One region of the Yersinia aldovae 670-83 genome, then DNA from elsewhere that is predicted to be linked to it. Evidence: predicted binding sites of a transcription regulator. Region 1 holds the regulator's gene; each other region holds the start of a gene.

Region 1 (2,211 bases):
TGGTGCGCAGTTCCACGGCCTGTTGGTAGAGCACCTGATAGTGGTTTGCGATGGCTTCTTGTAATGCCAGTTGCTTTTGCCCACCGGATTCACCCGCCTGACTGGTGACCAAATCACGAGGCCGCAAGAACGGAATGGCGCAGAGTATGGCTGCCGGTTGCTGTTGCCTGTTTTTTAGAATAATAATTTGTTGTTCCAACCGGTTGCTGGCACAGGAGATTACGGTGGTATTCAGGTATGAAAGCAAACCGCGCGATTCATTCAATGTTGCCACTGAATCATGATTACCGCCGAGCACGACTAACTGACAGCCAGTGGGCTGGAGGCTGACAATAAAGCGGTTATACAGCTCGCGGGCATAGCTGGGTGGAGAACCTGTGTCAAATATGTCGCCGGCAATGATCAGCGCATCTACCTGATTTTCTTCGATCTGCTCAATGAGCCAGTGCAGAAATGCCTGATGTTCGGCAGCACGACTTTTGGTATAAAAATGCTGCCCCAAATGCCAGTCAGAGGTATGAATAATACGCATAAATCTCCCGCGATGGCAGGTTATCGGTCAAAGTGAATGGCGCTGATTATAAACGCTGGTAACAGGATGTCGCGGCTAAAAAAATATGATGAGATAAATCTTCGAGACGTCTCGCAACGTTGGCTACTGAATTTTGCAAATTTCATGAAACTTATCACTATGCTTATTGGTTGCGGATGTGTGATATTTTTCATAAATCTGTCACAAAAGTGACGCATAATGGCTTCCGAACTCAAATAGTGACCACTAACATACTGGCAGGGTTGATGATGGCAAGACGCATACTGGTGGTGGAAGATGAAGCACCTATCCGTGAGATGGTGTGCTTTGTGTTGGAACAAAATGGTTACCAACCGTTAGAAGCCGAAGATTATGACAGTGCGGTAATGCGCCTGTCGGAGCCTTTCCCTGATTTAGTGCTGTTGGACTGGATGCTGCCCGGCGGCTCGGGTATCCAGTTTATTAAACATATGAAACGTGAAGCATTAACACGGGATATACCAGTGATGATGCTGACCGCCCGTGGCGAAGAAGAAGATCGGGTGCGTGGGCTGGAAGTGGGCGCGGATGACTATATTACTAAACCTTTTTCGCCAAAAGAGTTGGTGGCACGTATTAAAGCTGTGATGCGTCGAATATCGCCAATGGCAGTCGAAGAAGTGATTGAAATGCAAGGGTTAAGTCTTGATCCTTCATCGCATCGTGTCATGTCTAATGAACACGCGCTCGATATGGGGCCGACCGAGTTCAAACTGCTGCACTTCTTTATGACTCATCCCGAGCGGGTATACAGCCGTGAACAGTTGCTTAATTATGTCTGGGGCACTAACGTTTATGTAGAAGACCGCACGGTTGACGTGCATATTCGTCGGTTACGTAAGGCGCTTGAAACTGATGGCCATGATAAAATGGTACAAACTGTCCGGGGAACCGGATACCGTTTCTCAACGCGCTACTGAGTTTTCAGTGCCGGAGAATTCGTTGTGTTAGAACGCTTATCATGGAAAATGCTGGCTATAGAGCTGGCTCTTTTTTGTTTGCCCGCACTCTTGTTAGGTGCTGTCATCGGCTATTTGCCGTGGCTATTATTAGTTTCGGTCGTCGCAGCACTGGTCTGGAATTTTTATAACCAACTCAAATTATCCCACTGGCTATGGTTAGACCGCAGTATGACCCCGCCTGCTGGCCGCTGGAGTTGGGAGCCGCTATTTTATGGTTTATACCAGATGCAACTGCGTAATCGCAGGCGTCGGCGTGAACTGGCATTGCTTATCAAGCGTTTTCGCAGTGGGGCGGAATCACTGCCGGATGCAGTGGTTATCACCACCATCGAGGGCAATATTTTCTGGTGTAACGGCCTGGCTCAACATCTGCTGGGGTTCCGATGGCCAGAGGATAACGGTCAGCATATCCTCAATTTATTGCGTTATCCGGAATTTAGCCAATATCTGCAACAGCAAGAGTTCGCCCGTCCGTTAACCCTGCAATTGAATAATGGTTATTTCGTGGAGTTCCGGGTGATGCCTTATACCGAAGGGCAATTGCTGATGGTGGCCCGCGATGTGACCCAGATGCGTCAGTTGGAGGGGGCAAGGCGCAATTTCTTTGCTAATGTCAGCCACGAATTGCGCACGCCATTAACAGTATTGCAAGGTTATCTGGAAATGATGCATGACCAA
Region 2 (2,211 bases), 830 kb from region 1:
CAATATGCGCGCTCTTATAAATATATTTTATATTGATGGTTTGATTAACACTATTGGGCTTTATTTTTTACTGGAATTGGCATACAGCCAAGGGAAACCCCTGACTGTATGTATTAACTATAAGGAAATTATAATGTTCTTATCAGGCTGATGGTTCCATAACAAGTCTAACCGTACCAGCGTATACTTCACCATCTAAGGCATCAACGCTTGCTTTACCAGCCACTGTTAGTATTTGGTTTGTTTTTCCATTGGCTAAGTTAATCGTTTGGTCAGTGGTATGATCTATAGTTAAACCGCCCACCATAACTCCAACTTTTGTAAACTCTTTACCCGTGCCATTGCTTTCTTCTAACTTAAACTCCTCTGCAAGTCTAAGTTTAACTTTATTGTATCCATTAATTGAGGATATTTCTATTGGCTGAGAAATATTGTAATTACCATCACCCAATGCTGTATCATAATCCAACTTCAATTGCTTAATTTCCACACCAGTAGGACTGGTCATTTTTACTGAGGATAAGACTTCAACTTCAACATCAATATCTTTGTTTACAGATGCAGCATAAACACTGCTGCTAGCTAATATAGCCATAGTAACGATAGAAAGTAGTGTCTTTTTCATGATAAATACCCAATAGTCCGTTATATATAAACCCTATCCGAATGGAGGGGAGTTAGTGGCTTTCTCTGCTTATGAGCATATATTGAAAATGATAACGAGGGTGTTAAATTGTCACGTTAATATACCTCCTCATAAGCTGGGAGGAACACTAACATTTTAATTGTCATTGTTTCAAGCAAGAGTTTGTCCTATTTTATTATACTTGATTTCTTATATTTATATATATTATTAATAATATCAATTCATGGTATTAAGTTATAGGTTTAGGTCTGTTTATTTTTTATGTTTAAATTTTAGTTGTCGTTGTTTCTATTTTTAAGGTGAATAATGTAATTAAATTAGTTGTTGGTGTTATTTAATCACTTTATGCATCATGATCGACTCTTTATTTTCATCGTTCATTCATACCTTTGTCATGTTTCTGTCATGTCGGGGTTATATTTCTGTAATGAAAAACTGTCATGTTTGCTTCCGAACAAAAACTGATTTATTTCGCTCATCCACAGAAATTCATTGAGATGAGCCATACAGATTTATTCAGAGGCCAGATATGTTTAACAATGCTATTGGTAAAACGTCGATTTGTGTTGCGCTGACCTTGGCATTCAGTGCCAATGCGATGGCGGTAACTGAAATTCCTTTCTGGCACTCGATGGAAGGGGAGTTAGGTGTAGAAGTTAACTCGTTAGCTGATCGCTTTAACCAGTCGCATAGCGATTATAAAATTGTGCCGGTCTATAAAGGTAACTACGAACAAAGTCTGGCGGCAGGTATTGCTGCTTTCCGTTCAGGGAAAGCGCCAGCTATTTTGCAGGTTTATGAAGTTGGCACCGCCACAATGATGGCGAGCAAGGCGATTAAGCCGGTTTTCCAGGTATTTAAAGACGCCAATATTAATTTTGATGAATCGATTTTCGTCCCGACGGTTGCGGGTTATTACACTGATGCCAAAACCGGTCACTTATTATCTCAGCCATTTAACAGCTCCACGCCGGTGTTGTATTACAACAAAGATGCTTTCAAAAAAGCAGGTTTGAACCCGGATCAACCACCAAAAACGTGGCAGGAACTGGCTGCAGATACAGCAAAATTGCGCGCTGCTGGCTCAAGTTGTGGTTACGCCAGCGGGTGGCAGGGATGGATTCAAATTGAAAACTTTAGTGCCTGGCATGGTCAGCCCATTGCCAGCCGTAATAATGGTTTTGATGGCACCGATGCGGTATTGGAATTCAATAAGCCTTTGCAGGTTAAGCATATTCAATTGCTGTCTGATATGAACAAGAAAGGTGATTTCACCTATTTTGGTCGTAAAGATGAATCGACTGCCAAGTTCTATAACGGTGATTGTGCTATTACCACCGCCTCTTCCGGATCACTTGCGGATATTCGCCATTACGCCAAATTTAATTACGGTGTTGGCATGATGCCTTACGATGCGGATGCCAAAAATGCGCCACAAAACGCCATTATTGGCGGAGCCAGCCTGTGGGTGATGGATGGTAAAGACAAAGATACTTATAAGGGCGTAGCTGAATTCCTACAATTCCTGACCCAGCCGGAAATTGCTGCTGAATGGCACCAGAAAA
Region 3 (2,211 bases), 1.1 Mb from region 1:
CAGTTTAACCAGCGCACTGAAAATGATGTCACCGTATTTACTCGGTGCTTTGGTAGTCGGCTTATTCGCAGCCATAGACTCTCTTCTCATCCTACCGTCATACTTCAAGCTGCATGTCCGTTAGCTGCTTTCGCTCACCCCAGTCACTTACTTGAGTAAGCTCCTGGGGATTTGCTCAGTTGCCGCTTTCCTGCAACTCGAATTATTTAGGGTATATATTGAATCAATATTTTATAAATCACAGCTTGCCCGTAAATCAGAAGATTGGCTTACCGCTATTGTCTTTAATCTGAGTTTTCCAGGCAGCTCGAACCTGCTCAACCACTTCTTTTGGTAATGTGGCGTAGTCCAGAGCACTGGCTTGTTCAGCGCCATTTTTGTATGCCCAATCAAAGAACTTCAGGACTTCAGTGCCTTTATCCGCATTTTTCTGTTCTTTATGCACCAGAATAAAGGTGGTAGAGGTGATTGGCCAAACATCATCACCTTGCTGATTGGTTAAGTCTTGCGCGAAGGTTTTACTCCAGTCCACACCCTTAGCCGCAGCGCTAAAGCTTTGCTCTGTAGGGCTGACCGGTTTGCCATCGGCTGAAACCAGTTTGGTGTAAGCCAGGTTATTTTGTTTGGCGTAAGCGTATTCTACATAGCCAATGGAGCCTGGTAGACGCTGTACAAATGCGGCGATACCGTCATTACCTTTGCCACCCAAACCGGTTGGCCAGTTAACTGTAGAACCCGCACCCACTTTCTCTTTCCACTGCGCATTCACTTTAGCCAGATAGCTGGTGAATACGAATGAAGTACCTGAACCATCAGCACGGCGCACCACGGCAATATTTTGATCTGGCAATTTTACGCCCGGATTCAGCTTCACAATCGCCGGGTCATTCCATTTTTTCACATTGCCCAGATAAATATCACCCAGTATTTTACCGTCTAAGGTCAGCTCACCGGACTTAATACCTGGGATATTCACTGCTAATACCACACCACCAATCACCGTCGGAAATTGGAACAGGCCATCAGCAGCCAGTTTTTCGTCGGTCAATGGCGCATCAGAAGCACCGAAATCCACAGTATTGGCAATAATTTGTTTCACGCCACCTGAAGAACCGATCCCTTGATAGTTAACTTTGTTACCTGTTTCTTTCTGATAAGAATCTGCCCACTTGGCATACACCGGCGCGGGGAATGTCGCACCTGCACCTGTCAGGCTAGCAGCAGCGAACGCGGACACAGTGGTCATAGATAAAGTCGCTGCCACAATGCTGGCTACGGTGGTACGCATCAGTTTCATAATCCCTCCTAATGGGATATTAGAATTAACTCTAAAATTTTTCATCAGATTAAGTATGGTGCAGGAGAGAAAATAGGACAGTTTAATGACAGAAAAATGTACGAAATATGACAGTTATATGACAATCAAAAAAACAGAGGCATTCTGAGTCGAGAAAGATAGGACGAGACACTCTCTGTCGAATCACAACTTCCGGTATTGCTCACTCAGAGGCGATTCATCGTAAAGCTTAAAAAATATTGGCAGCAGAAATACTGTTTATGAAAGAAATTTGCAGATACTTGAAATATCTTTAGCTAGAGACTACGCAGATCTATACTTAAACATGGAATGAAATTTAATATGAACATATCTGAAATTTTAATAAAATACACCTTCCCAAAAATAGTTCAATCTGTAGAAGAACAAGGGAAGTTCACCAAGAAAAGTGCTACCGAGTTAAGTGCAGTTCTTAAATCACTGGGCAGTTCAACTCTAAAATTTTCGTGCGATGATGATAAGAAGTATTTACAAAAAGAATTGATCAGTATAAAAAAATACTATGGTTACAGGATTCTAACTCTTACATATCAAAACAAATGCCACTAGATGACTTACATTACAAAATATTAAATTCATAATTAACCGAAATTAAAAATAAACAGAGTAATTAATAAAAATAACTATAAAAATCATTAAACAAATAACCTACCATTATTAATGGTAGGTTATTTGTTATATATCAATACAGATTAAATCTGATCAGCATCAAAATCAGCTACTCAACTGTGACCGATTTTGCCAGGTTACGTGGCTGATCCACATCCGTACCTTTGATAAGCGCGACATGGTAAGACAGCAACTGTAGCGGCACGGTGTAGAAGATAGGGGCAATAATCTCTTCTACATGTGGTAACTGAATGATTTTCATACCT
Region 4 (2,211 bases), 1.3 Mb from region 1:
CACCGGAAAGAACAATAGAGATTGGTAAGGTTAAGACCCATGCCAACATAATGTTCTTCACCGTCTTACTCTGCACGCCTCCGCCATCAACCAACATGGTTCCGGCAACCGCTGAAGAGAGCACTTGAGTCGTCGATACTGGCATACCGGTATAACTTGCAATACCGATAGAGACCGCCGCAGTCATCTGGGCAGAAACCCCTTGTGCGTAAGTCATGCCTTTCTTACCGATCTTCTCACCGATGGTCACTGCCACACGTTTCCAGCCGATCATAGTACCCAAAGAGAGGGCCAGAGCGACGGCGACGATAATCCAGGTTGGTGCATATTCCACAGTTTCCAACAGATCTTTACGCAGATTGTTAAGGAAACGGCGATCTTCCGCGTTGGTTTCTGGCAGCTTGGCAACAGTCCCTGCGGTTTCTGCGACGCACATCAGCAAGCGGCGCATATGGCTGCGTTGATCGACCGTAAGGTCATCATAGCTTTGCAGATTCGTCAGCAGCGCCTGTGCATGGTCAATAGCGATCATGGCTCGTGAGTTGTCACAATGGAACTGTGTCGGTGTATCCGGCAGCGCTTCCGGTGCAGGAACCAGTGGTTTCAACGCGACGGCATGAGGTAATACTTCACCGTGTTGCTGATAGAATTGTTGCAAGTGGGTCACTGCATCGCGGGTGCGTGCAATATCATAACCCGTTGCATTCATATTCACGACAAACCCGGCCGGAGCCACACCGATTAATACCAGCATGATCAAGCCAATCCCTTTCTGACCATCGTTAGCGCCGTGAGAGAAACTCACGCCGATAGCTGAAATGATCAGTGCAGTACGGGTCCAGAATGGCGGTTTACGTTTACCGTCTTTCTTTTCACGTTCAGCGGGGGTCAGATGAATACGTTGCTGCTTCTTGGTTCCGTTCCAGTAACGACGTAACAGGAACACCATCAAGCCCGCAATAACCAAACCCACAATCGGGGATAAGATTAATGACAGGAAGATTTGTATCATCTTAGGAACGTTCAGTGCATCCACTACAGATGTACTGGTCATTAATGCATTGGTTAAACCAATACCGATGATAGCACCAATCAGCGTATGAGAACTGGAGGCCGGGATACCGAAATACCAAGTACCCAAATTCCAGATAATCGCCGCCAGTAGCATCGAGAAGACCATGGCCAACCCGTGTGCCGAACTCACGTTTAACAGCAGATCAGTAGGCAGTAAATGAACAATGGCATAAGCCACGCTCAGGCCACCCAGCATCACGCCGAGGAAGTTAAACACCCCTGCCATCACCACAGCAACCTGTGAACGCATGGCACGGGTATAGATTACGGTCGCAACCGCATTGGCTGTATCATGAAAACCATTGATGGCTTCGTAAAACAGCACGAACAACAAAGCAAGAACTAACATTAGGCCGGTATGGAAATCCAGGCCAGCGAAAAGATGTAGCATAAGTGTTACGCCAGTTTGTGGACATGAACGCGGCGCATTATCAGTGACAATGGGGGGTGGGGAAAAGGAAAATATGACCTTTTTTTGACATGACCGCAGATAAAATGGTGCTTGCGAGCCATATATGTATTTTATATCAGCAAGTTACTTGGTTTTACCCTATGAGACATTTTCTTACTATGGTTTACTTTCGGTGCGCGACTTACAATCTCTCTCCGTTAATTTGTCGGTTGAATGTACTAAATATTACGATAACCCGCTAAAAGTGGGCAATTTTGCAGCGATGATGATTTTACTCAATGAGGCCCAGTGTGGAACAGTTTGATGTGGTAGTGATAGGTGCGGGTGCTGCGGGGTTGTTTTGTGCAGCTCAAGCCGGGCAAGCTGGATGCCGTGTGCTGTTGGTGGATAACGGCAAAAAAGCGGGCCGTAAGATACTGATGTCAGGTGGTGGCCGGTGCAATTTCACCAATATGTTTGTCGAACCTGTGGCCTATCTGTCACAGAACCCTCACTTTTGTAAATCGGCACTGGCACGTTATACCCAATGGGATTTCATCGACCTGATGAATCGCTATGGCATTGCCTGGCATGAAAAGACGTTGGGGCAGTTGTTCTGCGACGACTCAGCTCAACAAGTCGTTGAGCTGCTATTGAAAGAGTGTGAGCTGGGACAAATCACTGTCCGGTTACGTTGCAATATTCTGTCGGTTGAGAAGAGCGACACCGGTTTCGTATTAGATATT

The links. The regulator PhoB, encoded in region 1, activates phosphate uptake and scavenging genes when phosphate is short. The targets are predictions, from matches to a motif close to CTGTCATAAAACTGNCNNAT.
Region 2: the regulator PhoB is predicted to act here: its motif matches at 1,036-1,055, upstream of ugpB (sn-glycerol-3-phosphate ABC transporter substrate-binding protein UgpB).
Region 3: the regulator PhoB is predicted to act here: its motif matches at 1,403-1,422, upstream of pstS (phosphate ABC transporter substrate-binding protein PstS).
Region 4: the regulator PhoB is predicted to act here: its motif matches at 1,537-1,556, upstream of pitA (inorganic phosphate transporter PitA).

The regions. Positions count from the first base shown of each region.
Region 1 covers NZ_CP009781.1:1,580,237-1,582,447, reverse strand. The annotation lists gene sbcD (exonuclease subunit SbcD) at 1-532, opposite strand, end outside; gene phoB (phosphate response regulator transcription factor PhoB) at 802-1,491, shown strand; gene phoR (phosphate regulon sensor histidine kinase PhoR) at 1,516-2,211, shown strand, end outside.
Region 2 covers NZ_CP009781.1:2,409,246-2,411,456, reverse strand. The annotation lists gene AT01_RS10975 (CS1 type fimbrial major subunit) at 143-625, opposite strand; gene ugpB (sn-glycerol-3-phosphate ABC transporter substrate-binding protein UgpB) at 1,176-2,211, shown strand, end outside.
Region 3 covers NZ_CP009781.1:2,700,020-2,702,230, reverse strand. The annotation lists gene pstC (phosphate ABC transporter permease PstC) at 1-75, opposite strand, end outside; gene pstS (phosphate ABC transporter substrate-binding protein PstS) at 257-1,297, opposite strand; gene glmS (glutamine--fructose-6-phosphate transaminase (isomerizing)) at 2,055-2,211, opposite strand, start outside.
Region 4 covers NZ_CP009781.1:2,870,107-2,872,317, forward strand. The annotation lists gene pitA (inorganic phosphate transporter PitA) at 1-1,465, opposite strand, end outside; gene AT01_RS12970 (BaiN/RdsA family NAD(P)/FAD-dependent oxidoreductase) at 1,777-2,211, shown strand, end outside.